Regions from separate parts of the Thiomonas intermedia genome, predicted to be linked through region 4. Evidence: predicted binding sites of a transcription regulator. Region 4 holds the regulator's gene; each other region holds the start of a gene.
The links. The regulator sigma-54, encoded in region 4, starts transcription at its own class of promoters, with help from an activator protein. The targets are predictions, from matches to a motif close to TGGCANGNAANCTGCTTT.

Region 1 (7,628 bases), 1.5 Mb from region 4:
CCGTGGCCGTGACGATCTGGCCCGCGTCCAACGCGGCCTCCAGCATGGCTTCCAGACGCGCCCTGCCCTGCGGCTCGCCTTCGGCTTCACTCGACTCCAGCAGCACGCACCAGGCACTCGGCAGTTCAAAGGGCAAGGACAACTGCGGAAAATGATGCTGCACCAGCTGCAGGCTATGCGCGCTCATCAGCTCGAAGCCCGTCAGGCCGCATCCGAGCCGGCTCTGCGCCCGCCTGAGCAGCGCAATCGCAGCAGCCACATCGTGCACCGCCACCAGGGCGGTGATCTGCGCCGCCGGCTGGGGGAACAACTTGAGCGTTGCGGCCGTGATGATGCCCAAAGTGCCTTCTGCACCGACGTAGAGATCGCGCAGGCTGTAGCCCACATTGTTCTTGCGCAGCAGGTTGAGCGCATCGAGCACTTCGCCCTGCGCCGTAACGACTTCGAGACCGAGGCACAGATCACGGGCATTGCCGTAGCGCAGCACCGCGGTGCCGCCGGCGTTGGTCGAGAGGTTGCCGCCAATGGTGCAACTGCCTTCCGCGGCCAGTGAAAGCGGGAACAGCAAGCCCTCGGCCTCGGCCGCCTGCTGCACCTCCGCCAGCACGCACCCGGCCTCCGCAATGAGCACACCGCCAGCGGCGTCGATGGCCCGAATGCGGTTGAGACGCCGCGTGCTCAGAACGATCTGCTCGCCACGGCCGTTCGGTGTGGCGCCGCCGACGAGTCCCGTATTGCCGCCTTGCGGCACCACGCCAACGCCGTGCAGCGCGCAGAGCTGCACCACCGCAGCAACCTGCGCCGCATCGCCAGGCAGCACCACCGCCAGCGCCTGCCCGGTATAGCGTTTGCGCCAATCGGTCAGGTACGGGGCCACATCCTGCGGCTGATGCAGCACGTGCGCAGGCCCCAGAATGGCGCGCAGGGCCTCCAGAAAACGGCGACGCTCATCGCTCAGCATGACGCGCCGCCCCCGCACGCAGAAAGCCAGCAACGCAGACAAACAGCAACAAGGCAAGCAGGAGCTCGATCCAGCCCAGCCCGCGCGACGCAGCGTTGGGATCGGTCAAGGCGCGTGTAATGCCCTCGGCCGCATAAAACCACAGCAGCAGACTCAGCCAGCGAAACGTCGCCGCGCGCCCGCGCAACACACCGGGTACGGCGGGCAGAAGGGGCAGCACCTTGAGCACCAGCAACGATCCTCCAGGATGAAGAGGTGCCACCCACATCTCCCAGACCAGACCCAGCAGGATGAGCGCCAGCAGGCAGAACACCGCGCCGCGATGCCAGACATGCTGCCAGAACACAGCAGATGACGAAGGACGGGAACCGTTCATGGTGCGCCAGACTCAATCCGCGGCGAGCTTGAGGGCCGCACGAGCAAGTCGCTGCCCGAGCGCGGTCGCAAGACGCTTTTCCTCCTCGCTGACCGGCAGGCTGCCATCAGGGGCGGCATGATGACTCGCGCCATAAGGCGTGCCGCCGCTGCGCGTCGTCATCAGATCGGTCTGACCCGCAAAGGGCAGGCCGACGATCAGCATGCCGTGATGCAGCAGCGGCAGCATCATCGACAGCAAAGTGCTTTCCTGCCCGCCATGCAGCGTACCCGTGGAGGTGAACACCGACGCCGGCTTGCCTGCCAGCGCGCCAGAGAGCCAAAGGGCCGATGTCTGATCGAGGAAATATTTGAGCGGCGCAGCCATATTGCCAAACCGTGTGGGCGAGCCCAGCGCCAGACCCGCGCATTCCTCCAGATCGCGCAGTTCCACATAAGGTGGGCCGTCATCGGGAATGACCGGCTGGCTTTGCTCCACCACCGTGCTAACCCTGGGCACCGTGCGCACCCTCGGTAGCGCACCGGGCACCTGCGCCACACCTTGCGCGATGCACTCAGCCAGAGTGCGGGTACCGCCGTGTACGCTGTAATAGAGAACCAAGACGTCTTTCATACCGCTATCGTATTGCCATGCCCCGCCTTCGCCCCTCCGAGACCCTGATCGCCAGCCTGCGCACCCTGGCCAGGCGGTTTGCGCAGGACAACCTGGCGCAGACAGCCGGCAGCCTCACTTTCACCACCCTGATCTCCCTGGTGCCGCTGCTCACCGTCATGCTGGCGGTGTTCACCGCGTTTCCGGCGTTCGACAAAATGCAGGGACAAATTCAGGCGCATCTGGCACAGTCGATGCTGCCCGAGGGCCTCTCCGACAGGGTCTATCGCTATCTGAGTGACTTTGCCTCCAAGGCCAAAAGTCTGGGCGTGGTCAGCGTGGCCTTTCTCATCGTCACGGCGACGTCGATGATGCTCACCGTCGACCGGGCGCTCAACGCCATCTGGCGCACGTCCAGGCCGCGCCCGCTGGCGCAGCGCGTCCTGCTTTACTGGGCTGGCTTCACGCTCGGCCCGCTCGTGCTCGGTGCCAGCCTGGGCCTGATGAGCTATGTCGCCGGTGCCCACCGCGGGCTGCTGCACCAGTTGCCCGGCGGTGCCAGCGTCGTACTCAGCGTGGCCTCGTGGGCGGTCATGGCCATCGCGCTGGCGGCGCTGTTCCGGTTCATCCCCAACACCGATGTGCGCTGGCGCGATGCGCTGATCGGCGGTTTCATGGCCGCGCTGGCGTTCAGCCTGACCGGAAAAGGGCTGGCCTGGTACTTCTCCAGCGTGACCACCTATACCGCCGTCTACGGCACCTTCGCCACCCTGCCGCTGCTGCTGCTGTGGATCTACTTCAGCTGGATTGCCGTGCTGGTGGGCGCCATGATTGCCGCCTACCTTCCCTCGCTGCGCGTACGCGCCATCCGGCTCGACGGCTATGCGGGCGCCGAATTTCTCAGCGCCGTGGGCGTGCTCAAGCTGCTGCATGGCGCTCGACAGGCGCCCGATTGCGGCGTACCCGCGGCCGAGCTTTCGCGCCGCCTGCGCATCGATCCGCTGCAGTTGCAGGAACTGCTTACCGTACTGGAGCATCTGGGCTGGGCGGGCAAAGCGGCGGCCCCACGACCCCGAAGCCCCTCGCGCTGGGCGCTGCTCTGCGATCCGCTGACCACCCCACTCGGGCCGCTGATCGACGCCCTGCTGCTCGACAAGCAACAGGCCACCCTCACCTCCGCCCTGCTTGGTCACATGCTCAGCGACGAAGAACGCGACTGGAGCCTGGCGCAATTGCTGGGCGATACGCTCGCCTATACAACGTCCGTCCCGGCCACACCCCGCACGGAATCGCACGATGAATAAGCCCCCGCCGGTCCTGCTCCTTCTACTGGCCCACGGCTCGCGGCAGCCCGAGTGGGCGCGGCCTTTCGAGGCAGTTCGAGACCAGGTGCAGCAGGCTCACCCCGAGTTGACCGTTCGACTCGCCTTCCTGGAATTCATGCAGCCCTCGCTGCGTCAAACCTTGCTGGATGCTGGCGAGCATGGATACTCGCAGGTGCAGATCGCCCCCCTGTTTCTCGGCTCGGGTGGCCACCTTCAGCGCGATATACCGCAGATGGCGCAAGCGGTGCAGGCGCACTATCCAGATCTCAACATCGATGTTGCCGCCGCAGCGGGAGAGCAAGCGGAAGTGATCGAGGCGCTGGCCCGCTTCGCCGCGCGGGTCGTGACCCGCACGGCCGATTGAGGTGAATCCAGTATTCCTCTCGCTCGGACGGCTGATTGGGGCTCAGGGCATGGAATTTGCACCTTTCCCGCCATGTCCAACCTCGCCCGCACCCTGACCGTTGCCGTCATCTCGCCCGATCCCGCCCTGGCATCAGGCGAGGATTCGGAAAGTCATCAACGACAGGCCGAACGCTGCGCGCTGCTCGAGAAGGCCATGCTGGAGGCAGGGTACAAGGTCGTGGCCATTCTGCCGGCCAGCCTGGACCTGGACGAGCGCATTGCTTCGCTCAAGCCCGATCTCATCATTGTGGACGCCGAGTCCGGGGTGCGCGATCTGCTCGAACACGTCGTTCTGGCCTCGCGCGATACCCAGCGGCCCATCGTGCTGTTCACCGATGAAGACGACACTGAAACCGCGCAACTCGCCATCACTGCCGGTGTGAGCGCGTATATCGTCGACGGCCTCAAGCCCAGCCGCGTCAAGCCCGTGATCGAAGTCGCACTGGCGCGGTTCGAGCGCGAGCAACATCTCCGGGCTGAACTGGACGCGGCCCGCACCCAACTCGCCGAGCGCAAAGTGCTGGAGCGGGCCAAGGGCATCGTGATGCAGCGCCAGAACTGCAGTGAAGAAGAGGCCTTCAGCCGCATGCGCAAACTGGCCATGGAGAAAGGACTGAAGCTCAGCGACGTGGCCCAGCGCATCCTCGACACCGTCGGGCTGATTTGAGAGGGTGCGAACCCATCCGCCACGACCGTGCAGTGCGCCATGCGGGTGCAATCCCGCACCAGCCTGGCGCACTCGCGACGCGTGTTGCACCACGCCTTCTCCGCCCTGAAGTCATACACCCCAGGGTTTTCCTCTGAGCCCTACTGTCGAACAGGCTGGCACGTCGTTTGCTTTGAACAAGGCGTAGATCAACGGCGGTCTATGTGAAACCACTGACCGGGAGTCTCCCCCGGATCAGCTCGGCAATGATGCCTTCGTGTGCCTCGCCTCGTGCGACGTGCCCGGAGGCTTTTTTTTCGCCCGACTTTTTTCAGGACTTGTCATGCGCCCTCAAGACGACACTACGCCCCAGAGCAACAACCCGGCACAGCCCTTGCGCCGCACCCTCATCAAGTCAGGCGCCGCAGCGGCACTCTCCGGACTGCTTCCCGGTTTGCAACCCGCAACGCGCGCCGCCACTCTGGGAAAACCTGAAATGGAAGAAGTGAAGATCGGATTCATCCCGTTGACCGACTGCGCCCCCGTGGTGATGGCCTCGGTACTCGGCTTCGACAAAAAGTACGGCGTCAAGATCATCCCGAGCAAGCAGGCCTCGTGGGCCGCAGTGCGCGACAACCTGCTCACTGGCGGCATCCACATGGCGCATGCGCTCTACGGCCTGCCCTACGGCGTGCAGCTCGGCGTCGGCGGCCCCAAGCGCGACATGGCCATCCTCATGGGCCTGAACCGAAATGGCCAGGCCATCAGCCTGTCGGACGCGCTGGCCAAGCAGGGCGTCACCACCGGCGAAGCACTGGCCAAGGCCGTGCTCGCCAAGACCCGCACCTTCACCTTCGCCCAGACCTTCCCCACCAGCACCCATGCCATGTGGCTGTACTACTGGCTGGCCACCTACGGCATCAACCCGCTGAAGGACGACAAGGTGATTACCGTGCCGCCGCCGCAAATGGTGGCGAACATGCGCGTGGGATCCATGGACGGTTTCTGCGTTGGCGAGCCGTGGAACGCGGTGGCCATCGCGCAGAAGATCGGCTTCACCGCAGCGACCAGCCAGGACATCTGGCCCGACCACCCCGAGAAGGCGCTGGGCACCACCGCCGAGTTCGTGCAGAAATACCCCAACACCACCAAGGCGGTGATGGCTGCGGTGCTCGAAGCCTGCCAGTGGATCGACGCCTCGCTGGCCAACAAGACCAAGATGGCCAACGTCATCGCCGAGCCGGGCTATGTGAACACCTCGGTGGAAACCATTCTGCCGCGCATCCTCGGACGCTACACCAACGGTCTGGGCAAGAGCTGGGACGACAAGCATCCGATGGCCTTCTATGAAGACGGTCAGGTGAACTACCCCTGGTTGTCCGACGGCATGTGGTTCCTCACCCAGTTCCGTCGCTGGGGCCTGATCAAGACCGACCCCGACTACCTCGCCGTGGCCAAGGCGGTGAACCGTACCGACCTCTACACCGAAGTGGCCACCGCGCTCAAGGTGCCCGTGCCCAAGAACCCGATGCGCACCTCCAAGCTGATCGACGGCGTGATATGGGACGGCAAGGACCCCAAAACCTACGCCCACGGCTTCAAGATCAACGACATGGTGTCGTGAGCCGAACCCGCCATGCAGGAGAACACCATGAACACCGTAGTCCTCCCGACCACCGCGACCTATGACCGCGCCACGCCGACCGACGGCAGCGCAGCCCACGCAGCCGCGGCTGCCGCCGCACACGCTGCGGCGCCTCATCCCAAGGTGCGCCCGGCCACACCACAGGAACGCCAGCGCGCGCGCAATCGTCGCGTGCTGGTGGCTGGGCTCGCCCCGCTACTGGGCCTCGGCCTGTTGCTGTTGCTGTGGGAAATTGCCTCCGAACGCAGCCAGCAGTTCCCCTCGCCGCTGGCCACCTGGATGTCGGCACAGAAGGTGTTCGCCCATCCTTTCTACGATAACGGCCCGAACGACGTGGGCATCGGCTGGAACTTGCTGGCCTCGCTGCAACGCGTGGCCTATGGCTTCGGCCTGGCGGCGCTGGTGGGCATTCCGCTGGGTTTCGCCATCGGCCGCATGCCGTTTCTCAACCGCATGTTCGCACCCATCATCAGCCTGCTGCGGCCTGTGTCTCCGCTGGCCTGGTTGCCGATCGGCCTCTACGTGTTCAGCAATGCCCCGGCGGCGGCGATCTACACCATTTTCATCTGTTCGATCTGGCCGATGATGATCAATACTGCCATCGGCGTGCAGCGCATCCCGGCCGACTACCTGAACGTCGCACGCGTGCTCGATCTCTCCGGCTGGCAGACCTTCACCAAGATCCTGCTGCCTTCGGTCATGCCCTACATGATGACTGGGGTGCGGCTGTCGGTGGGGACGGCCTGGCTGGTCATCGTCGCCGCGGAAATGCTCACCGGCGGTACCGGCATCGGCTTCTGGCTCTGGAACGAGTGGAACAACCTCAACCTCGCCCACATCCTGATCGCCATTCTGGTCATCGGCATCACCGGCATGGCGCTCGAAGGCCTGCTCATGCTGCTGGCCCGCCGCTTCGCCTACGACGAACGCTCCTGAACCCGGAAGAGGAGAACGATATGGAACGCTTTATTTCCGTCGAACAAGTGGACATGGTGTTCGACACCACCCGCGGTCCCTTTCACGCCCTCAAGGGCATCGACCTGGGCATTGCCCGCGGCGAATTCATCAGCCTGATCGGCCATTCCGGCTGCGGCAAGAGCACCCTGCTCAATCTCATCGCCGGGCTCACCCTGCCCAGCGAGGGGGTGCTGCTGTGCGACGGTCGCGAAATCCACGCCCCCGGCCCCGACCGCGCGGTGGTGTTCCAGAACCACTCGCTGCTGCCCTGGCTGAGCTGCTTTGACAACATCCACCTCGGTGTGGCGCGCGTGTTCGGCAAAACCGATGGCAGCGCGCAGTTGCAGGCCCGCACCCTTGCCGCGCTGGAGCTCGTCGGCCTGCCGCACGCCGCGCACAAGAAACCGAGCGAAATCTCCGGCGGCATGAAGCAGCGCGTGGGCATCGCCCGGGCGTTGGCGATGGAGCCCAAGGTGCTGCTGATGGACGAGCCCTTCGGCGCCCTCGACGCGCTCACCCGCGCCAAGCTGCAGGACGAACTGCAGGGCATCGTCGCCAAGAGCGGAGCCACCGTGGTGATGGTGACCCACGACGTGGACGAGGCCGTACTGCTGTCCGACCGCATCATCATGCTGACCAACGGCCCGGCGGCGACCATCGGCGAGATTCTTCACGTCGACCTGCCGCGCCCGCGCGACCGCCTCGCGCTCAGCGAAGACCCG
Region 2 (7,628 bases), 1.4 Mb from region 4:
TGATCACGGGCAGGCCCGGATGAGACTGGCGGATCTGCTGCAGCAGGTCGATGCCGTTGCCACCGGGCATGCGAATGTCGCTGACGAGCACCTGCGGGCAGGATTCGGCCAAGGCGCTCAGCACGTCGCGCGGATTGGAAAAGCTGCGCACTTCCATGCCGGCCTTCTGCAGCGCCTTCTCCAGCACGAAGCGGATCGACGCATCGTCATCGACAACCCAGATCGGCTTCATCGCGAGCTCCCCTGCGGCGTAAGCCATGCGCTCAAGGCAGCGGTATGGTGATGCGGAATTCGGTATGGCCGGGCTGGCTGTCGCATTCGATGGTTCCCTGATGTTGCTGGACGAAGGTCTGGGCCAGGGTGAGCCCCAGTCCACTACCTCCTTCGCGGCCCGAGATCAGCGGAAAAAAGATGCGGTCCTTCAGTTCCGCAGGCACCCCGGGGCCGTTGTCCACGATATGCAAGACCAGTGCCAGCTTGTAGCGCTGACGGGCCACCGTCATCTGCCGCGCCACCCGGGTCCGGATGACGATGTGCGCGTCGCCCTGGGCGATGCGCGCCTGCAGCGCCTGCGCTGCATTGTGAGCGATGTTGAGCACCGCCTGAATGAGTTGCTCCTTGTCGCCGCGAAACTCGGGCAGACTGGCGTCGTAGTCCTGTTCGATGGCCAGTCCCTGCGGAAACTCGGCCTGCAGCAGGGTGCGTACATGCTCACACACTTCGTGGATGTTCACATCGCCCACGACATGCGGTTTGCGATGCGGCGCCAGCAGCCTATCCACCAGGGTTTGCAGACGATCAGCTTCAGCGATGATGACCTGGGTGTACTCCTGCAAGTCTGCCGAGGGCAGCTCGGCGTGCAGCAGTTGCGCGGCGCCCCGAATGCCGCCCAAAGGATTCTTGATCTCGTGCGCCAGGTTGCGGATCAGTTCCTTGTTCGCCTGCGCCTGGTTGTGCCACTGCTCCTCACGCTCCAGCCGTGACTGCTGGCTGATCTCGACCACCTCGACCAGCAGCAGCCCCTGCGGATGATCGGTGCGCGCCACGATGACCTGGACTTGCACCGCATCGCGCAAATCTCGCAGCCGCATCATGCAATCAAAGCGCATGCTGCTGAATGCGTTGCTGCGCACCTGGAGCAGAGACTCCTGCCAGAGGACCGGGCAATCCATCCACTGACCCAGGTTCTGCTCCTTCAACAGCCGGCGGGAGACGCCCAGCCCGTTCTCGATCGCCGGGTTGGCGTAGCAAATCAAACCGCCGTCATCCACCAGGGCCGCCATGGAGGCCAGCCATTCCAGGCCGAGATACTCGGGTACGCTCGGCAGACCGGCCTTGCCGTCGTTCATTGCGGGTACTTCAGCAATTCGCGCTGCAGGGCGGCAATATTGGCCTGCGTCATGGCGATCTGGTCTTTCATGGCGGCCACGCGCTGGGCATACTCACCGCCTTTGACCCCGCCCCCCACGATCCGCTCACTGGGCAGGTAATCGGGCTGGCCATTGTTGTAGGCCTTGGACTGCTGCTCCAGGCGGGCCTGTTGCTGTTGCAACTCCTGCTCCAGAATGCGCCGCGCCTCGGCATCGCGCTCTTTCTGGGTGGAGGGCGCGACCCGCGCGGCCTGGTTCACATTGGAACCGGCCTTCTGATCCTCGCTCCGTCCGCCCGAGCCCGCCGCCTTGGGTGCCACCATCGGGCTGGACAGGATGCTCACATTGGCGTTGTCGATGAGCTTGCAGTTCTTCTCTTTCACCTCGGAGAGATCATTGGTGTAGGAATTGTCGGGGCAGCGATAGACCCGCTGCGGGTCAGTCTGCGCCAGGGCGGCAGAGGCGCCCGCCACGGCTGCAAACACGGCAAACGCTGCATATCGAACGGTCAGACGGACAAACGGTGTCATGGTGCGCCAGGGTCAAGAGATCAGCGGTCAGTGTAAGTCTGGCAACGCATCCGCCACAGGACCGGCCGACAGGCCGTGGCGGAATTGCCAAAAAAAGAGCGGCCCGCAGGCCGCTCTTGAAAACCATGCCGCTTTACAGCGAGTAGTACATCTCGAACTCGACCGGATGGGTGGTCATGCGGAAACGCGTGACCTCTTCCATCTTCAGATCGATGTAGGCGCTGATGAAGTCGTCGCTGAAGACGCCGCCCTTGGTCAGGAAGGCGCGGTCCTTGTCCAGATAGTCCAGCGCCTGGTCGAGGCTGGAGCAGACGGTCGGGATCTTGGCCTCTTCTTCGGGCGGCAGGTCGTACAGGTTCTTGCTCGCGGCTTCGCCCGGGTGAATCTTGTTTTCCACGCCGTCCAGGCCGGCCATCATCATGGCGGAGAAGGCCAGGTACGGATTGGCCGTGGGATCGGGGAAGCGCACTTCGATGCGGCGGGCCTTGTCGCTCTGCACGAACGGCACGCGGATGGACGCCGAACGATTGCGGGCGGAGTAAGCCAGCATCACCGGAGCCTCAAAGCCAGGCACCAGACGCTTGTAGGAGTTGGTGCCCGGGTTGGTGATGGCGTTGAGCGCGCGGGCGTGCTTGATGATGCCGCCGATGTAGTACAGCGCGAATTCGCTCAGCCCGGCATAGCCATTGCCCGCAAACAGGTTCTTGCCGTCTTTCCAGATCGACTGGTGCACATGCATGCCCGAACCGTTGTCGCCGACGATGGGTTTGGGCATGAAGGTCGCCGTCTTGCCGTAGGCGTGCGAGACATTCTGCACCACGTACTTGAGGACCTGCGTCCAGTCGGCGCGCTGCACCAGGGTGGAGAACCGGGTGCCGATTTCGCACTGGCCGGCATTGGCCACTTCGTGGTGATGCACTTCGACCGGCACGCCCATTTGTTCGAGCAGCAGGCACATTTCCGAGCGGATGTCCTGCAGGCTGTCGACCGGGGGCACCGGGAAGTAGCCACCCTTCACCGAGGGACGGTGGCCCATGTTGCCACCTTCCATCTTGTCACCGGTAGCCCATGCGGCTTCGTTGGAATCGACCTTGACGAAACAGCCGGACATGTCGACGTTCCAGCGGACCTGATCGAAGATGAAGAACTCGGGTTCCGGACCAAAGTAGGCCGTATCACCGATGCCGGAAGCCTTGAGGTAGGCCTCGGCCTTCTTCGCGATGGAACGCGGATCGCGGTCGTAAGGTTTGCCATCACCCGGCTCGAGCACGTCGCAGCTCAGCAGCAGCGTGGTTTCTTCGTAGAACGGATCGATATTGGCGGTGTTGGGATCGGGCATGAGCAGCATGTCCGAGGCTTCGATGCCTTTCCAGCCGGCGATGGAGGAACCGTCGAAAGCATGGCCGTCGGTGAATTTGTCTTCATCGAAATGGGACACCGGCACCGAAACGTGTTGCTCTTTGCCGCGGGTGTCGGTGAAACGGAAATCCACGAATTTGACGTCGTGCTCTTTCACCATGCCCATCACGTCGGCGACTGTTTTGCTCATGAAAATCTCCTATCAGGTTGAAATGCGTGTGGGTGGCATCTTTGCGTCAAAAGATGGCACTCAACATCGTTTGCTGCAATGCTCCGAGCAGTACGGTGAATCTAGCAGAAAGCGTGCCCAGATCGGTCGGATGACACCCCACCTCCCGGGGCCTTGATGGAGCGGCCATCGGGGCGGGTTTTGCTCAGAGGGTGGCCGCCCTATCGTGGTGCGTCAATGCGATATGCACCATACATGTGCGTCCAGCGTCATTTCGGTGCGTACTCCCAACTGCCCGCTGGCAAGTGTGCACACAAATAAACGAATGCGGCCTCAACCCCCATGGCCTCGCCCTTGACGCCCAGTTCGATATGACGGCCCCAGACCGGATGATCCACGCTGGGCAGACTGAAGACTTTCACCCCTGGGTATCGGTGCTCGATGTCTTCCATGAGTGGCGTCAGATCGGACTCCATCGCCTTGCGGACGATGACCGCCTGCTCGACCTGATGGCCTTGTCCATGAAGGTCAGCAAGCGGGCCATCCAGCGCCCATTCGAGCATCGGCCAGGCCATGACCGGAAATCCCGGTACGAAGTAGTGCTGGCGGATGGAAAAACCCGGAATCTTGTTGTACGGGTTGGGAATGATGGCGCTGCCCTGGGGAAAACACCCCATTTGCAGGCGCTGCTGATTGGCGGGAGAGTCCAGGTCGCCCAGTCCCGCCTCCACAATGCGTTGCTGGATCAGTTCCTTCGCATCGGGGTGCAGAGCCAGAGGCACGCCCAGGGCGGCAGCGACACTTTGCCGGGTGTGATCGTCCGGCGTGGCGCCGATGCCGCCACAGCTCAGCGCCACGTCGCCGCGCTGGAAACTGGCGGCAAACGATGCCGCCAGCTGCGCGGGGTCGTCCCCCAAATATTGCACCCAGTCCACACGCATCTGCCTCGCCCTGAGCAAACCGAGCAGGTGGGGAAAATGTTTGTCCTGACGTTTTCCGGAGAGGATTTCGTCGCCGATGATGTAAAGCCCCAGTCCCATACCCGCATCCTGAATTTTGAAAGGTCAAGGATAGCGGCGGCGCGGCTCCAAATAAGTCACACAGTTGCGCTTTCCTTGTGTGGACGGGGGGCTGAAACCGCCAGCACCGCTCGTATGCTCGCAACCTCCACCTGCTCCATGCCGCCCATGCTCCTTCACCACACCTTCGAGACGACGGTCACCTCCCATGCGGAACATCGTGCGGTCGTGCGCGAGGGAGTGGCGACCCGCTACGCCGATCTGGCGGACCGCGTGGAAGGCATCGCCGCCGCGCTTCGTGCCGACGGAGTGCAGCGCGGCGAACGGGTGGCGCTGTTTCTCGACAACTGCGTGGAAATGATCGCGGCAATGTATGCCGTGCTCAAAATCGGCGCCGTGTTCATGCCGGTCAACACCTTGACCAAGGCCGACAAGCTGGCCTACATCCTCAACGACTCCGAAGCCAGCGCCCTGCTCACGCAGCAGGAACTGGCCGAAACCAGCCGCGCGGCACTGGCGCAGAACGGCAGTGTCCGTCATTGCTACATGCTGACGGCCTACGCGCTGGGCAAGCCCGACGAAGGCGCCCCGGATGCGCGCGAACGCCCCTTTCCTTCAGCCGTGAGCCAGGCGCCCTGCTCGCCCACGCATCCCGATCTGATCGACCAGGACCTGGCCGCCATCATTTACACCTCGGGCTCCACCGGCGATGCCAAGGGCGTGATGCTCACCCACCTGAACATGCTCACCGCGCTGCGCTCGGTGCGCGGCTATCTGGGCCTGCGGCAGGATGACCTCATCGTCTGCGCCCTGCCGCTGGCTTTCGATTACGGGCTCTATCAGGTGCTGATGGCTTTCAGCCTGGGCGCCACCGTGCTGCTGGAGCGCTCGTTCACCTTCCCAGTAAAGGTGCTGGCGACTATGGCGCAGGAGCGGGCCACCGTCTTCGCCGGTGTGCCCACCATGTTCACCCTGCTGACCAATCTCAAGGCCTTGAGCGAGTTCGACCTTTCCGCGCTGCGGCTGATCACCAACACCGCCGCAGCGCTGCCACAGACGCAGATTGCGCAGATCCGCGCGCTGTTTCCGCAAGCCACGCTGTTCTCCATGTACGGACTGACCGAGTGCAAGCGCGTCACCTACCTGCCCCCCGAACAGCTCGACCTGCGGCCCGGCAGCGTGGGGCGCGGCATGCCCAACGAGGAAGTCTGGCTGGTCGATGACGAGGGGCGCCGCCTGCCCTGGGGTTCCACGGGCGAGCTGGTCATCCGGGGCAGCCATGTGATGCGCGGCTACTGGCGCAAGCCGCAGCAGACCGAGCAGCGCCTGCGCCCGGGGCCGATCCCCGGCGAGACGGTGCTGTATTCGGGCGATCTGTTCCGCACCGATGACGAAGGCTGGCTGTATTTCGTGGCCAGACGCGACGACATCATCAAGAGCCGGGGCGAAAAAGTCAGCCCGCGCGAAGTCGAAAATGTGCTGCATGCGCTGGGCGGCGTGCTCGAAGCTGCCGTCATCGGCGTGGACGACCCGCTGCTCGGCCAGGCCGTGAAGGCCTTCGTGGTCTGCAAACCAGGCGTGAGCCTGACCGAACGCGACGTCATCAAACATTGCCTGGCCCACATCGAGAACTTCATGGCGCCGAAGTACGTCGAATTCGTCGATGCCCTGCCTCGCACCGATACCGGAAAAATCAAGAAAACGGGATTGCGCTGATGCCGCGCGCCCATCCGTCCTTCCCCTCACCGAGGTTTCCTTTCCATGGCTGACATGCACCAAAAGATCCGCGATTACATCGACAGCAACTTCCTGCTCGGTGCGCGCGACACCGCCTACGGCGATACCGATTCCCTGCTGGATCTGCACATCCTCGACTCCACCGGCGTGCTCGAACTCATCCTCTTCCTGGAGGAAACCTGGGGCATCCAGGTCGCCGACATCGAGATGGTGCCGGAGAACCTCGACAGCGTGGCTGCCATCGCGGCCTATGTGCAGCGCAAGCAGGCCGCCTGAGGCCGCCATGTCGCGCCCCGCACTCAATACCGATGTCCTCGCGCTCGACGGCGAGGCCGAGACCGCGCGCATCGGCGAGTTCTTCCTCCACACCCTGCGCGGCCTGAACAAGCGGGGCGTGGTGCTCGGCCTCTCGGGAGGCGTCGACAGCTCGGTGTGCGCTGCGCTGGCAGTGCGGGCCCTTGGGCCGCAGCGCGTGTTCGGCCTGCTCATGCCCGAGCGCGACTCCTCGCACGCCAGCGCCAGCCTGGGGGCACAAGTCGCGCAGCAGCTGGGCATTGAATACGCCGTGGAAGACATCGCCCCCGCCCTGGACGCCATCGGCTGCTACCGCTGGCGCGACGAGGCGGTGCGCACGGTACTGCCCGCCTACACCCCGCAGTGGAAAATCAAGCTCGCGATCTCGGGCGGACTGGCCGGCGGCATCAATCACTTCAAGCTCATCGCCCAGGCGCCCGACGGCGTCCTGTCCGAAACCCGGCTGCCGCTGCGCGCCTACCTGCAGATCGTCGCGGCGACCAACCACAAGCAGCGCCTGCGCAAGACCCTTGAATACTTCCACGCCGACCGCCTGAATTACGCCGTCATCGGCACGCCCAACCGGTTGGAATACGACCAGGGGTTTTTTGTGAAGAACGGCGACGGCTCCGCCGACCTCAAACCCATCGCCCACCTCTACAAGACCCAGGTCTACGCGCTCGCCCGCCACCTCGGTCTGCCCGACGCCGTATGCAGTGCGGCGCCAACCACCGACACCTACAGCCTGCCGCAGGGTCAGGACGAGTTCTATTTCGCCCTGCCCTGGCACCAGATGGACCTGGCGCTCTGGGCGCGCAACCACGGCTACGGCGATACCGAGCTTGCCCAGGCGCTCGGCACCACGCCGCAGGCCGCTGCCGCGGTTCTGGGCGATATCGACGCCAAGCGGCGCAGCACCCGCTATCTGCATGCCCGGCCGGCGCTGGTCGAGCCGGTCTTCCCCACCTCCGGAGATGACGCTTGAATACCCGTCCCGATGATGCCTCCGCACTCGACCAGGCCGATCTGCTGGCGCTTGGGTCCCACGGCCAGACCGCCTTTGCGCAACGCCTGGCGCGTCTGACTCAGGCGCTCGACATCCTGCCTGACAAGCCCGAAGAGACACCGGCCTCAGCCCTGCGCGCCCTCT
Region 3 (7,628 bases), 240 kb from region 4:
GATCCAGCGCAGATAGTCCACCAGCACCCGGCCTTCGGTGAACAGCCTCTCGCTCAAGGTGAACGGACGGGCGGCGTAGGCCGAGCCGTTGAGCGCCCCGGGTAACAGCCACGCCAGGCCCAGCACGCCGGGAATGAGCAGCAGCACCACGAACACCGGAATCAGCGGGTTGAGGCCGGAGGGCGGCGCGGCCGACTCCCCCTCCCGACCTCCCCCACTGCGTAGGGGAGGAGAAGACGGCGTGTCACGGTTTTGGGTATGCCCCTCCCGACCTCCCCCACTGCGTAGGGGAGGAGAAGACGGCGTGTCACGGTTTTGGGTATGTCCCTCCCGACCTTCACCACTGCTGGAGGACGAGCAAGAGACTCCCTCCCCACCTGTGGGGAGGGCAGGGGTGGGGAGGCTTGTCGCCGCCCGCGCCCCGCGCAGCACCACCCACTCCAGCACGAAGGCATAGGCCGGCAGCATCACCCCGGTCTCCTTCGCCAGCGCGGCCAGGGCCGTGCCCAGCGCCAGACTGCCCCAGATCCACGCCAAGGCGCCGCGCCGGCCGGCGATCAGCCGCATGCGGCCATGCCAATACGCCAGCAGCCCCAGCAGCACGAAGGCCGAGGCCAGCGACTCTTCGCGCTGAATCACGTAAAGCACCGCCGTGAGCTGAATCGGGGCCAGTACCCAGGCCGCCGTGGCGAGCAGCGCCAACGCAGGGGCGCCGACCAGCCAGGGGCTCGGCGCCCGGCGCTCCAGCCAGCCCAGCACCCGCGCCGACAGCAACCACACCAGAGCGCCGTTGAACAGATGCAGCAGCACATTCGCCAGCTTTAGCGGCCAGGGGTTCATGCCGGTGAACACCATCTGCGCGGCAAAGGTGAACATCGACAGCGGCCGGTCCAGCGGCCCGGCATGCGCGCTCCAGATGGCGTGCCAGAAATGAGACTGCAGCGCACTTTGCGCAAACGCCGCGTTGTCCACCAGATTGCCGAAATCGTCGAACACATAACCGCCCGACAGCCCCGGCCAATAAACCAGCAAGCCCAGCGCGAGAATGAACAGCAGAAACAGCTTCGAAAAGAGCTTCGGGGTCAGGTCTGGCTTCATCGCATACGCCTTGCCTCGTGGCGGCGCACCCCACGGCCCGCGATCTCCAGAAGCAGTCGGCGGTCCGTGTCATCGACAGAGAGGGCCTCTCGCCGGTCGCCCCGGGCCGTGACGGGATGGAGCGCATGCGGTAATTCGAGAGGCGGAAAATGGAGCATGGTGCGAGTCTAGCTTTGGATAACGGGCCCTGGACCCGACGCTTGGGTCATTCGGCTCATTTTCCACGCGCAACGACTCGATGCGTGACAACGTCCGCACCTTGGTGGTTGCCAGAGCGAGGTCTTCGCACAAAGCGTGCGCGGCGATGAGCAGGTCGTTCGGGCCGATGGGCGTACCGGCTCTTTCCAGCGCCGAAGCGCAGTTCGGCACCCACCACGATCGACGTGCACACCTGCGAATCCCCGACCCGGGCGATGGCCTGGGCAACGATGCCGTCGCGGATGGCGTAGCAAATCCGACAGCACGTTGGTGTCGGGCAAAGAACGCAAAGTCGGCGTCACCGCTTCACATCAGCCAGAGGCTGCAAGCCGGCCTCCCTCGCGGCGCATGACAGCCTCCCGCCCTTTCAACTCGAATTCGCGCGGGATGCGCACGGCCTGCCTGATGGCGTCCATGGCGGAACCCACGCACAGGACGTTCAGCGCAGTTCACGATCAGGCCACCATATCCAAATCAGGCAGGGCCGATGGCATGGAGGCGTCAGGGTATTTGTGAGGCCATGAAAAAACCCGCCTCGCGGCGGGTTTCCGGGTGAAGAAGGGGGGTATGGAACTAGACCTGACCCCATTCACTTTTAGCTACCGTTGCAAGAACTGGGCAGGTATTGAGTAGGAACGGTAGTGCCAGCGGAAGTAGTACCGCAAGTCCAACGAATGGATCCGCCACCGGCTGTTACCGCCGACAAGGACAGAATTTTGCCATCAATTGCGCTATTGGCCTTCTGAGGAGAGGCCTTGCTGAAGGTAATCAGAATTTTGCCTCCTGCAGCATTAACATTAGAAACATAGCTTCCAGTAATGGCATTGGCCGCTGCAAGTCCAGCAGATGCATTTTGCGATGGGAATGTTCCCTTATTGGTGTAATATTCTGCCAGCGCGGTTTTTGCCCCATCAGCCAACGAAAGACCTTCCGAAACCTGCGCCCGAATCGTGTAATTCTGATAAGCCGGAATCGCGATGGCTGCCAAAATACCAATAATCGCCACCACGATCATCAATTCGATCAGGGTGAAGCCTTGCTGCATTTGTTGCTTGATGCTGAGATTGCGTTTCATCTGAAACTCCCGAGAGTGGAAAGTAAGAAAATTAATGAACAAGAACGGTTGGGTAAAAAACGCCGCAGCCCGGAGCGGAGGTGAACCTGGAGATGCTGCCCCGAGCTGCGGTGGACTGACATCACCCCCCGATGGGCAGGGAACATAGAGCACAAGCCGTGCCAGCCCGAAATCCTGCCTTTTCTGTGAACTGGTTCACGAAATCCAGCCCCGCGACTCTTCAGGCCGCTGACAATCTTTGTCGTCATCGCCCGTTTTTGTCAGCCCGGCCTGCGAATTGGCATCGCCCCAAAGCAAGAGGGCGCAGGCTTGAAGCCTGCGCCCTCTTGCGGTGAGAGGAATGGGCCGTGTCAGCGGCAGGATGTGGGTAGATAGTCTGGCGATACGCCGTTGGCGGCGGCATGGGTGGTGCAGTTCCATATCAAGGTGCCGGCCGAACTGGTGGCCGAGAGGTAAAGCACCTTGTTCTGAAGATTGCTGTTGGCGTTTTTGCCGTAGGTCATTTGAATGAGGCCCGAGGTGACGGTGACGCTGCTCACATAATTGCCGCTGATGGACGCCGGCGAAACCAGCCCGGCGGACTGGTTGGAGTTGGGAAAGGCGCCGTGCTGCGCGTAGTAATCCCAGATGGCATTCTTCGCGCCACCCGCCAGGGTGAGCCCCTCGGCCACCTGGGCGCGCATGGTGTAGTTCTGATAGGCCGGAATGGCAATGGCCGCCAGGATGCCGATGATGGCCACCACGATCATCAGCTCGATGAGGGTGAAGCCGCGTTGGAGGGTGGGGCGCATGGTCGGGTCGTGCTTGGAAGGGTTGAGTCCAGGATTTGTAAACAATCGTCATTCTGGCTCTGCAAACCGCAGGCCAGCGGGTTGGGGGGCACGGCGCGGGACAATGTGTGAACTGCTTCACGGTTTGGCGTGCACGGGGTGGTTTCGGTGCGACGGTTTGTGGCGCCCGTGAACCTCTTTTGTCACTCGGCGCGGTTGAGTTGACGGTTTTTCGCGGCCTGTCGTGGGCGCTTCAAGTTGGGGCCGACTGGGGCACAATCGGGCGGTCGGCGCCGCGCGGCTGTTCCGAAGATCGGGCATCGTCCTGACCCAAGGCGCGCCGCACACCAGGGGCTCGGCGATACCTTGCCCCGCTTTGCTGGGAGACAGACCATCATGCCACTCATCGATTCCATCGTGACCGAAGCCGCCGCGCTCACCGCCTTGCGGCGCGATCTGCACGCGCATCCCGAGCTGTGCTTCGAGGAGCTGCGCACCGCCGAGGTGGTGGCAGCGCAGTTGACGGCCTGGGGCGTGGAGGTGCATCGCGGCCTGGGCAAGACCGGGGTGGTGGGGGTGATTCACGGGCGCGACGGCGGGCAGGCGGGCCCAGGGCAGGGCCGCATGATCGGCCTGCGCGCCGACTTCGACGCCCTGCCGGTGACCGAATTCAACACCTTCGCCCACGCCAGCCAGCACCCCGGCAAGATGCACGCCTGCGGCCACGACGGCCACACCGCCATGCTGCTGGCGGCGGCGCAGCATCTGGCCCGCACGCGCGATTTCGAGGGCACGGTGGTCTGCATCTTCCAGCCGGCCGAAGAGGGCGGCGGCGGCGCGCGCGAAATGATCAGGGACGGCCTGTTCGAGCGCTTTCCGGTGCAGGCGGTGTTTGGCATGCACAACTGGCCGGGCATTCCGGCGGGGCACTTCGCGGTGAAGGCCGGGCCGGTGATGGCGTCGAGCAACGAGTTCCGCATCAAACTCACCGGCAAGGGGGCGCACGCGGCCATGCCGCATCTGGGCCTCGACCCGGTGCCCGCCGCCTGCCAGATGGTGCAGGCGTTTCAGACCATCGTCACCCGCAACCGCGCACCTCTTGACCCGGCGGTGATCTCGGTCACCATGATTCATACCGGCGAGGCGACCAATGTGATTCCCGAAGTGGCCGAGATTCAGGGCACGGCGCGCAGCTTCACCACCGAGACGCTCGACCTGATCGAGGCCCGCATGCGCGACATCGCCACCCACACCGCGGCGGCTTTCGGCGTGGCGTGCGAGTTTGCGTTCAAGCGCAACTATCCGCCCACCATCAACCACGCCGCCGAGGCCGAGTTCGCCCGGCGGGTGATGGTGGAGACGGCGGGGCCTGAAGCGGTGCACACGTTCGTGCCGTCGATGGGCGCGGAAGATTTTTCTTTCATGCTGCAGGAAAAGCCCGGGGCCTATCTCATCATCGGCAACGGCGACGGCGACCACCGCGCTCCCGGCCACGGCCTGGGCCCGTGCACCCTGCACAACCCGAACTACGACTTCAACGACGACCTCATCCCACTGGGCGGCAGCTTCTGGGTCAGGCTGGCGCAGGCGTGGTTGGCGCGGGGGTAAGGCGGTTTGCTCCCTCCCCACTGGTGGGGAGGGTTGGGGAGGGGAGTTTCTGAGCACACAGGGGCTCCAGCCTCCCCCTCCCAGCCTCCCCCACGGGGTGGGGGAGGTGAAAACAGCGCGCCGGGGAAGGCGGTTTGCTCCCTCCCCACTGGTGGGGAGGGCTGGGGAGGGGAGTTTCTGAGTGCACAGGGGCTCCAGCCTCCCCCTCCCAGCCTCCCCCACGGGTGGGGGAGGTGAAAACAGCGCGCCGGGTAAGGCGGTTTGACCTTGCATCCCCTCCCGCGGCTTGGCGCGCGCCATCGCGGGAATTTATTCAGCGTCGCGCCTGGGCGCCGAACTGCCGCTGGCCGCGATTTACGCAGACGTGCCAGCGCTGGCCGCGACGGTTTCGGCAGCGGCTTCGGCGGACGAGGCGGAAAAATCGACTTCCGCGTAAAGCTCAGCCAGCGGGAAGACGAAGCTGCGCTCGGATGTGGCGCAGGTGATCTGGGCGTCGAGCCCGGTGGCCTCATGCAGTGTCCAGACTCCGTCCGCACTACGGATGAAGGCCTCGATGTGCGGTTGGCCCTGCGCGACGAAGACCACGGCCTGCAAGCTGGGCAGCATGCGGTAGGCGGAGAATTTATCGCCCCGGTCGTGGCCCTCGGTCGAAGGCGAGAGCACCTCGACGATGAGAAGGGCATCCTGCTGCTGGTTGCTGCGCGCGGCGTCTGCGGCCGAACAGGTGACGAACACGTCGGGGTAGAAACTGGCGTTGGCGGCTTCCACGCGCAGCTTGACGTCGGCCATGTAGACCCTGCAGGGCGTGCCGCGCGTCTGGGCGCGCAGGGCGATGTACATGTTGCCCGTGAGGGTGTTGTGCGCGGTACTGCCGCCGGCCATGGCGAAGACCTCGCCGCCGAGGTATTCGTGACGCTCGGGCTGGGCTTCTTCCCAGACGAGATAGTCGGCGTAGGTGAAACGGGGCTGGGACAGAACGGCGGACATGGCGTTTCTCCAGAGAGCGTTTGAAGTTTACGGCGCTGCCGCCTCGGTCGCGCAGGTCTTGACGATCTGCCCGCCGAGCTGGCCCGACACGCTGCCGAGCGCCTTGATCTGCTGCGGGGTGAGCGCGGGGAGCCGCAGGGTGACGCGGTTCAGCCCGGTGTTGCGTTGCACCACTTTCGCGCCCTGCACGCCTTGCTTCTTCACGATCTGCAACTGCTCCTGCGCCGCGGCCTCGTTGCTGAAGACGCCCAGAGATATGCCCGGCTCATAGCGCGGCCGATCGGTCACGGGCGCGAACACTTTGACCTTGCCTTGCCGGGTGATCTGATCGAGCACGGTGCGCATCGCGTCCTGGCTGGGGAAGGGGCCGAGCAGCACCATCCATTGATCCGGCGTGGGGGTGTTGTGCGCCTTGGCCTTGAGCCCGGCCCTGGCCAGCGCGGCCTGTGCCTGCGCGAGGGCGGCAGACTCCATGGCACCGAACGGCCCGATCTGGCGGCAGACGGTGGGGGCGCCGTCGGCGGCGGCGTCTTGCGGCGCGGGCGCGGAAGGGGGGGGGTCGGGCTCGGCGGGGGCGCTGGCAGGCGCCGAAGACGCGGGCTGCGGCGCGCTGGCGGGCGTGGCCGAGGCGCTGGCCAGCGGCGTGATGTGCACCTGCTCGGGATGGATCTGCAGGGCCAGGCGCTGAGGCTCGCGCTGTGTGACCGGCCCCAGCCCGGCGCCTGCCATCCAGCCTTGTGACCAGGCGAAGAACACGAGGTTGGCGAGCAGGAGGGCGAGGAGCAGGGTGCGCATGGAAAGCCGGGGAAAGGGGTGAGGGCGAAGGCCGTCGTCAGTGAAGCGCCGTCATTTTGCCGTGTCTGTCGCGGAGGGTGGGTCAGACCTTCTCGGAAAGTCGCAAGGACACATCGGCGCTGAGCACGCGGCGCTCGCCCTCGGGGGTGCCCACCCGCAAGGCGCCATCGGGGGCAATGCCCAGGGCCGTGCCGCTGAACAGGGTCTGGCCGCGGTCCTGCACCGACACGCGCTGGCCGTTCCAGGCGTGCAGCGCGTCCCACTGCGCCAGCGTGGCCGCGAGGGGGGCGGCGCCTTCAGGGCGCTCCCGGGCGGGCCCTGGGGGCAAGGAAACTTGGGGCGGCCCCGCGTTGCCTTGAGAGACGCGGGCCGCTTGCTGCAGACCGTCGAGCAATGCGGGAACGAGGACGGCGAGGACCGCGCTGCGTTGCAGGTCGAGCCCGGCGCTGTCCAGCCCCGCGGCCTGGGACTGTCCTGCCGGCGCGCGCAGGTTGAGCCCGAAGCCGATGACGGCCCAGCGCGCCTGCGGGGTGTCGGCCATTTCCACCAGAATGCCGCCTAGCTTGCGCCAACCCCCGGCACCGTCGGCCGCGGGCAGGAGCAGGTCGTTGGGCCACTTCAGGCGCACCTGGCTGGCCCCGAGCGCATGGAGCGCCCGCGCCAGCCACACGCCCACGGCCAGGCTCAGCGGGCCGGGTTCACGCTTGCGCGGATCGGGCCAGGCCAGCGAGCACAGCACGCTGCTCTGGGCGTCGTCGGCCCAGACGCGGCCCTGGCGTCCGCGGCCCGCGGTCTGCTCGCCCGTGGCCAGGAGGGTGGGGCCATCGAGCCGCCCCGCGCGGGCCTCGGCCAGCAGATCGGCATTGGTCGAGCCGGTACGGGCGATCCAACGCACGTCGCAGGCCGGATAGCGGGCCGCGAGCCGCGTACGCAGCGGGGCAAGGGGGTCGGCGGTGGTCAATCTCCCCACCCCAACCCTCCCCACGGGTGGGGAGGGAGTGACCGCGCATTTCTCCTCCCCCAGCTCCTGGGGGAGGTTGGGAGGGGCATGTTTTGTGTTGCGCAGCGCTGTTCTCTCCTCCCCCAGCTCCTGGGGG
Region 4 (7,628 bases):
GACTACTTCGCCCAGCGCGAAAAAGACCCGGCGTTCGGCGGCTTTCACCGCATCGAGTACGGCCTCTTCGCCGAAAACAGCACGGCCGGACTGCTGCCTGTCGCCACCAAGCTGAACGCCGATCTGACCGCCCTGCGCACCGCCATGCTGGCGCGGCCGCTGCCGCCGCAGCAGCTTGCGCTCAACGCCGAACGGCTGATGCGCTCGCTGGCGCAAACCCGCAGCCAGGGCGAAGAGGAACGCTACAGCCACGCCGATCTGGCTGGGTTCGCCGCCAATCTCGACAGCGTGAACAAGACCCTCGCGCTCCTGCAGCCGCTGCTGGTCAAGGCCGATCCCAAGCTGCTGGCACAGCTCCAGACCGAGACCGCCAACCTCGCCTCCACGCTGGGCGGTCTGCACGGCACCGAGGGCTATCGACCCTATGACCAGGTCGATGCCAGCACGCGACAACGGATTGCGCAGCAGGCAAACCTGCTTGCGCAATCGCTGGGCGCGGTCAATGGCGCGCTCGGTCTTTCCACCACCTGAACGGCTTTTGCGACTCATCATGGCTTCCAAAGACATTCCACCGCCGAGCTGTCCGCAACGCCGACGGCTGCTGCAAGGCTTCGGCGCCACCGCGGGCGCGGCGGTTGCCGGGCTGTGCCCGGGCCTGGCCCGTGCGGCCGACGCTTCTGCGGCGACCCACGCACCGCAGAGCGACACCGTGCTGCAGCTCCAGCCGTTCCACGGCCTGCATCAGCCAGGCATCGTCACCCCTCGGCCCGCCGCGGGCATGGTGGCTTCGTTCGACATCATCGCCACCCACCGCGCCGATCTGGAACGGCTGCTGCGCACACTGACCGAGCGTGTGCGCTTTCTCATGAGCGGCGGCCCGGTTCCTGAGATCAACCCCAAGTTGCCCCCTTTGGATTCGGGCATTCTGGGCCCCGTCGTCACCCCCGACAACCTCACCATCACCCTGGCCGTGGGCGACAGTCTGTTCGACGACCGCTACGGCCTCGCCAAACTCCGGCCGCGTCGACTGCAGCGCATGACCGCATTCCCGAACGACGCGCTGGAAAAGGACCGCTGCCACGGCGATCTCACGCTGCAGTTCTGCGCCAACACGCCCGACACCAACATCCACGCCCTGCGCGACATCGTCAAGAACACCTCGGACCTGATGGTCTTGAACTGGAAGCAGGAAGGCACCGTCCCCGTCATCCAGACGCAGCCCGGCCAGCCCGAGCCCAGCGCGCGCAATTTTCTCGGCTTTCTCGATGGTTCGGCCAATCCGGCGGCCCACGACGAGCGGCTGATGAACCACGTCGTCTGGATCCGGCCGGACGACGGTGAACCGGCCTGGGCCACCCACGGCAGCTATCAAGTGGTGCGGCTGATCCGCAACTTCGTCGAACGCTGGGACCGCACGCCGCTGCAGGAGCAGGAGGCCATCTTCGGTCGGCGCAAGCACAACGGCGCTCCCCTGTCTGGCGGCGCCGACGAGTTCACCGCGCCCGATTACAGCGGCGACGCCGAGGGCAAGATCACCCCCCTCGACGCCCATATCCGCCTGGCCAATCCGCGCACCGAGGACTCGGAAAAAAACCTCATCCTGCGCCGCCCCTTCAACTATTCCAACGGCGTGATGAAGAACGGCCAGCTCGACATGGGCCTGCTGATGGTCATCTATCAGGCCGATCTCGAACAGGGCTTCATCACCGTGCAGCGCCGCCTCGACGGCGAACCGCTGGAGGAATACATCAAACCCACGGGCGGCGGCTATTTCTTCGCCCTGCCCGGGGTAGTCGACGCGCAGGACTTCTACGGCCGCTCGCTGCTGCTGGCCAGCGCCTGAATCCCTTTCACACCCACCCCTCTCAATGGAGTCTCCCATGAAACGTTTCGCCATGGCCTGTCTGCTGGGCGCCAGCCTGCTCGGCAGTCCGCTTGCCGCGCAGGCCGCCACCCCGGCCTCGCTCGATCTGGTCACCCCGATCACCGATTACAAAATCTACGTCACCAAAAACATCAACGAGCTGGTCACCCAGACCCGCGCCTTCACCACGGCGGTCAAGAAAGGCGATGTGGCCACGGCGAAAAAGCTGTTCGGTCCGACCCGCGTGCACTACGAGCGCATCGAACCGATCGCTGAGCTCTTCAGCGATCTGGACGCCTCGATGGATTCGCGAGAGGACGATCATGAAAAAGGCGTGAACGCCCCCGATTTCACCGGCTTTCACCGCATCGAATACGGGCTGTGGATCAAAAACAGCACGACAGGCCTCACACCGTTTGCGGACAAGCTGATGGCCGACGTGCTCGACCTGCAAAAGCGCATCAACGGCATGACCTTCCCGCCCGACAAGGTGGTGGGCGGCTCTGCGGCGCTGATGGAAGAAGTGGCCGCCACCAAGATCAGCGGCGAGGAAGACCGCTACAGCCACACCGATCTGTACGACTTCCAGGCGAATGTGGACGGCTCGAAAAAGATCTTCGATCTGTTCCGTCCGCAACTGCCCAAGGGCAACGAGGCCTATGTGGCCAAGGTCGAGAAAAACTTCGGCACGGTCAACACCATCCTCGACAAGTACAAGACCCAGGACGGCGGCTACGTGACCTATGACAAGGTCACGGAAAAGGATCGAAAGATCCTCTCGGGCGCGGTCAACACCCTGGCCGAAGACCTCTCGATGCTGCGCGGCAAGCTCGGCCTGAGCTGAGATTAGCCCGTCTTGCGCAGATTCGCCGGGGCGATGCGCAGGGCCTCGCGGTACTTCGCCACGGTGCGCCGTGCGACCTGCACGCCTTGCTGCGTGAGGCGCTCGGCGAGTTCGCTGTCCGACAGGGGCTTGGCGCTGTTTTCCTCTGCAACGAGGCGCCGGATGAGTTCGCGCACCGCCGTGGACGAGGTGTTGCCCCCGGCCTCGGTGCTCAGGCCGGAGCCGAAGAAATACTTCAGCTCCACGGTGCCAAAGGGCGTGAGCATGAACTTCTGGGTGGTCACGCGCGAGATGGTCGATTCGTGCAGCCCGAGTTCGTCGGCGATTTCACGCAGCACCATCGGCCGCATGGCCACCGGGCCGAAGTCGAAGAACCGCTGCTGGCGCTCGACAATGGTCTGCGAGACGCGCTGAATGGTCTCGAAACGCTGCTGTACGTTCTTCACGAACCAGCGCGCCTCCTGAAGCTGGCCCTGCATGGCGCCACCGCTGTCGCGCGCTCGGCGCATGGCATCGGCATAGATCTGGTTCACCCGCAGCTTGGGCATGACCTCGGGATTGAGCTGCGCCGTCCAGCCTTGCGGGGTCTTGCGGGCGATCACATCGGGCGTCACCGCTTGCGCGGCATCGCGGCGGAAAGCGCCACCCGGATGCGGGTCGAGCTGGGCGATGCGTTGCTGCGCCTGGCGTAACGCGTTTTCATCGGCCTCGAGCTGGCGTTCGAGCTTGCGCCAGTCGCGCCTGGCCAGCATGTCCAGATGGCCGCCGCGGCAAATCTGCAGGGCCAGCTCTCGCACGGCGCAACGCGGCTGACGCAGCAACTGCAAACAAAGGCAATCGGCCAGATCGTGCCCGGCCACCCCGGCCGGATCGAAGCTCTGGATCAGTCGCATGGCCGTGGTGAGCGCGTCGGACAGGTCTTCGATCTGTTCGGCATCTGCCGCGGGGGCGAGGGCCAGCGCCAGCTCCAGGGGCGTGTCGGGCAGATAGCCATCGTCGTCGAGGGAATCGATGATGGCCTCCGCGGCCGCGCGGTCGGTGGCGCTCAAGGCCAGCCCGGCAAGCTGCGCCCGCAAATGATCGCGCAAATCGATCTGCTCAGAAGCAACGTCCAGGGCGCTGAATTCGTCGTCGTCCCCGCTGCCTCCGGCGCTCTGGCCTGAGCTGACCCAGGAGTCAGCGTCGGCATCGATATCGGCGCCGTGATCGGTCTCGCCGCTGCTGGCCGTCCAGTCCTGCGTTTCGAGCTGCAGTTCGGCAGTGGGCTCAGCCGCGGTCTCATGCCCCTCGGTGGCCACCTGGGGCACGTCGGGCGTCAACGCCGCCTGCGGCTCGGACGTCGTCGCAGCGGCCGACGGATCCTCCGTTTCTTCGGGTTCGAGAAACGGATTGGATTCGAGCAGACCTTCGATCTCTTGCGTGAGTTCGAGCGTGGAGAGTTGCAGCAGGCGAATGGACTGCTGCAACTGCGGCGTGAGCGCGAGATGCTGGGACAGGCGCAGATTCAGCGACGGTTTCATCGCGGCTTACATGCGGAAGTTTTCACCGAGGTACACCTTGCGCACCGCGGGGTTGTCAATGATGGATTGCGGATCGCCCTGGGCCAACACCTGGCCTTCGCTGATGATGCAGGCACGGTCACAGATCCCTAGCGTCTCGCGCACGTTGTGGTCGGTGATGAGCACACCGATGCCCTGCTCTTTCAGGAAATGGACGATGCGCTGAATCTCGATCACCGCGATCGGATCGATCCCGGCGAACGGTTCGTCGAGCAGGATGAACCGCGGCTGCGTGGCCAGTGCACGCGCGATTTCCACGCGCCGACGTTCGCCTCCCGACAGCGCGGGCGCGGGGCTGTCGCGCAGGTGTTCGACATGCAGTTCGCGCAGGAGGTGATCTTCGCGTTGGCGGATTTCGGCACGGCTCAGGCGACGCCCCTGGGCGTCACGCTGCAGTTCCAGCACGGCCCGGACGTTCTCGGCGACGGTCATGCGCCGGAAGATGGAAGCCTCTTGCGGCAGGTAGGACAGCCCCATGCGCGCCCGCCGATGCATGGGCGAATCGCTCACATCCTGGCCGTCGATGTGGATGCGCCCCGCATCGGGTCGCACCAGCCCAACAATCATGTAGAACGACGTGGTCTTGCCTGCGCCGTTCGGGCCCAGCAGACCGACGACCTCGCCGCAGCGCACGCTGAAACTCACATCGCGGACCACCTGCCTGCCGGCATAGCGCTTCTGCAGATGCTGCACGTCGAGTTGCGGCCCGGAAGCCGAACGCATGGCCAAGGGACTTTCGCCATGCTGAGACGCAACCGGTTCCAGTCCACCCCGCAGCACGGTTTGCTGCGGCCGCTGCGGCTGCGCGCTCAAGGCTGAGCCCCAAGCGTGGGCGCCACTTTGAGTGCCGGTGTCGACTTCGGCCTCGCTGGTGCGGACGATGCCGCGGGCTGGGGCGTCAACATCACCCGCACACGCCCGCCCGGATTGGTCGCCGTGGCGCCTTGTGCGCCCCCTTCCACCGTGAAGACGTCGGTGATCTGGTTGTAGGCAATCACATTGCCCTGGCTGCGGTCGATCAATCGACCATCGATCAGCCGACTGAGAATGGCCTGGCCACGCAGGGTGACGACATCAGTCTTGCCGTCGTATTCGATGCGCTGTGCTGCGCCGTCCAGGGTCTGGGCGGGCTGGCCTGGAGCGACGTCGATTTGACGCTGAAAGGTTGCCAGCTCTCCCGGCGCGGCCAATGCCGTGGCATATTGATAGCCATCCGGAGCCTGGCGCACGTCCACGGTGGCGGCACGCAAAACGAGGGAGCCCTTGGTCACGACCACATGGCCGGTGAACACGCTGGTCTGGTGCACATCGTCGTAACGCATGGCATCGGCCTCGATGTGGATGGGCTGATTTCGATCGGTCTGTGCGGCCTGCGCGAACGGCGCCAGATGCAGCGCGAACAACAGGACAGACAACAGGGAACGGGCCACTCGTTTCATCGGCATGGGTTTTGCTTTGGTCGGCTCATTCTAGGGCAAGGCCGCGCGTTCGCGCACAGATCCTGCATGGCGAAAAACAAGCTGCCCGCTCAATGCGGGCAGCTTGTTCCGGAACAAAAGCAAAGCGCTTATTTCTTCGCCGCCTGAACTTTCTTGATCAGAAAATCCACAACCTCCAGCACCTTCTGGTTGTTGTTCGCTTCAGGCATCGCCGCCGAGGTGGTGTAGGTCCCCTGCACCGCCATCGTCGGCACACCCTGAATCTGGTAATCGGTCACCATCTGCGTGGCCTGTTTGACCTGGGCGTTGACGCCAAACGAGTTGTAGGCATCCATGAAAGCCTTTTTCGCAATGCCTTGCTGGGCCAGCCAGTTGGCCATCTGTTCGGGCGTGCCCAAGGGAATGCGCTGCTTGTGAATGGCATTGAAGATCTTGGCCTGCATGTCGTCGTTGAGCTTGCCCAGGGCCATCAACGCGTAATAGAGATGCTGCTGCGGCACGAACTGGGGCGAAAACGCCACCGGCACGCGCTGCAGCACCACGCCGGCCGGCAGCTTCTTCGTCCAGGCCTCCAGCATGGGATCGAAATCGGCGCAGTGCGGGCAGTCGTACCAGAAGAATTCGGTCACCACGACCTTGTCCGACGGACTCACCGGCTGTGACACGGCAAGGCGGTTGTAGGCAAAGCCCTCGTTGAACGGTTGGGGCTTGGCCGGCGTCTGCGCTTGCGCGCCTGCGGCGAGAAAGCCCATGGAAAAGGCCAGAAACACCACGGAAAGCCAGCGTTGAAACATGAGTCGTCCTTTGGTAGGGAGTCAGAGAGTCGTTTTATGAACTGGTGCGAACCAGCGCGGTTTGAACGCCGTTGTCGCCCAGAAGTTTCTGCGTCTGCTCGGCTTGTTGCACCGAGGTGAACGGCCCTACCCGAACGCGATACAAGGTCCGGCCGTTGACAACGCGCTCATCCACATGAGCCTCTTGCCCGATCAGGGCGACCTTGGCGCGCTGGCGCTCGGCGTCGTCGCGCGTGCTGTAGGCCCCGACCTGAAGCACATACTGCACGGGGCCCTGTGCGGCAGGCTTGGCCGCGGTTGTCGGCGCGGGGGTGCCGCCGGCCGCAGGAGCCGCCTCGGGCTGGGAAGCCCCGGCACCCGGCTGCCCGAGCTTGGCGAGCGCCTGAGGCGAGAGCGGCTTGCTTGCCACGGTCACGGGCATGGAGCCGCTGCCTGCCGGCGGCGACTGTGTCGCCCCGCTCAAACCCTGATTGGGATTCCAGTTGCCAGCCCCCGAGGCAGCGCTGGAAGGCCGCTCCTGGAACCGGTTCATGAAGGGCAGCGGGGCCTTGGTGATGTAGAGGGCGACGCCCAGTGCAATGGCCAGGCCGATGACCAGACCGGCGATCAGGCCGATCACGGTGCCCCCGTATTGGCGGCGAAATGAAGTGGGTGTGGGCATGGAGAGCTGGATGAAACGTTGAGGGTGGAATCTGGCGGGCGCTCGGGTGTGCGCTCGAGAGGGACACTCACATACGCAGCGGCGCGCTCACGCCCAGCACACCCAGCGCATTGTGCATCACCTGGCGCACGGCGCGCAGCAGCCGCAGGCGCGCATGCCGCAAGGGCAGCTCATCGACCAGCACCCGCTCGGCGTTGTAAAAGGCATGGAAGTCGGCCGCAAGGTCGCGCAAATAGAAGGCGACATGGTGCGGCGCCAGTTCCTGGCCCGCCGCGGCCAAGACCTGGGGATAGCGCGCGAGCGTGAGTTGCAAGGCGCGTTCGCGTGGTGCGGTGAGCAGGGCGAGGTCGGCTTGGTCCAGCAGCGCGGGCTGCGCAGCGTCCAAGGGCGCGCGGGCCGTCCATTGCTCGAAGACCGAGTTCACCCGGGCATGGGCGTATTGCACGTAGTAAACCGGGTTTTCGTCG

Region 1: a site for sigma-54 is predicted at 4,482-4,499, ahead of BVH73_RS14790 (CmpA/NrtA family ABC transporter substrate-binding protein). Genes of this name have one in related genera too.
Region 2: a site for sigma-54 is predicted at 3,551-3,568, ahead of glnA (type I glutamate--ammonia ligase). Genes of this name have one in related genera too.
Region 3: a site for sigma-54 is predicted at 2,518-2,535, ahead of BVH73_RS05125 (pilin). Genes of this name have one in related genera too.

Annotation. Positions count from the first base shown of each region.
Region 1 covers NZ_CP020046.1:3,171,469-3,179,096, reverse strand. Annotated here, with positions in the region: gene BVH73_RS14820 (FAD-binding oxidoreductase) at 1-961, opposite strand, end outside; gene BVH73_RS14815 (DUF2069 domain-containing protein) at 948-1,337, opposite strand; gene wrbA (NAD(P)H:quinone oxidoreductase) at 1,350-1,949, opposite strand; gene BVH73_RS14805 (YihY family inner membrane protein) at 1,967-3,232, shown strand; gene BVH73_RS14800 (sirohydrochlorin chelatase) at 3,225-3,617, shown strand; gene BVH73_RS14795 (ANTAR domain-containing response regulator) at 3,690-4,325, shown strand; gene BVH73_RS14790 (CmpA/NrtA family ABC transporter substrate-binding protein) at 4,648-5,928, shown strand; gene ntrB (nitrate ABC transporter permease) at 5,956-6,885, shown strand; gene BVH73_RS14780 (ABC transporter ATP-binding protein) at 6,906-7,628, shown strand, end outside.
Region 2 covers NZ_CP020046.1:3,254,008-3,261,635, reverse strand. Annotated here, with positions in the region: gene ntrC (nitrogen regulation protein NR(I)) at 1-232, opposite strand, end outside; gene glnL (nitrogen regulation protein NR(II)) at 264-1,349, opposite strand; gene BVH73_RS15135 (hypothetical protein) at 1,346-1,900, opposite strand; gene glnA (type I glutamate--ammonia ligase) at 2,034-3,449, opposite strand; gene BVH73_RS15125 (competence/damage-inducible protein A) at 3,698-4,468, opposite strand; gene BVH73_RS15120 (class I adenylate-forming enzyme family protein) at 4,616-6,163, shown strand; gene BVH73_RS15115 (acyl carrier protein) at 6,209-6,460, shown strand; gene nadE (NAD(+) synthase) at 6,468-7,463, shown strand; gene prmC (peptide chain release factor N(5)-glutamine methyltransferase) at 7,460-7,628, shown strand, end outside.
Region 3 covers NZ_CP020046.1:1,094,559-1,102,186, reverse strand. Annotated here, with positions in the region: gene BVH73_RS05135 (tetratricopeptide repeat protein) at 1-1,098, opposite strand, end outside; gene BVH73_RS05125 (pilin) at 1,892-2,341, opposite strand; gene BVH73_RS05120 (pilin) at 2,722-3,162, opposite strand; gene BVH73_RS05115 (M20 aminoacylase family protein) at 3,538-4,749, shown strand; gene BVH73_RS05110 (Uma2 family endonuclease) at 5,104-5,736, opposite strand; gene BVH73_RS05105 (SPOR domain-containing protein) at 5,764-6,531, opposite strand; gene BVH73_RS16040 (biotin--[acetyl-CoA-carboxylase] ligase) at 6,614-7,628, opposite strand, start outside.
Region 4 covers NZ_CP020046.1:1,330,771-1,338,398, forward strand. Annotated here, with positions in the region: gene efeO (iron uptake system protein EfeO) at 1-531, shown strand, start outside; gene efeB (iron uptake transporter deferrochelatase/peroxidase subunit) at 551-1,843, shown strand; gene efeO (iron uptake system protein EfeO) at 1,881-2,708, shown strand; gene BVH73_RS06250 (RNA polymerase factor sigma-54) at 2,711-4,228, opposite strand; gene lptB (LPS export ABC transporter ATP-binding protein) at 4,235-4,990, opposite strand; gene lptA (lipopolysaccharide transport periplasmic protein LptA) at 5,077-5,712, opposite strand; gene BVH73_RS06265 (thiol:disulfide interchange protein DsbA/DsbL) at 5,835-6,500, opposite strand; gene BVH73_RS06270 (SPOR domain-containing protein) at 6,535-7,161, opposite strand; gene argS (arginine--tRNA ligase) at 7,229-7,628, opposite strand, start outside.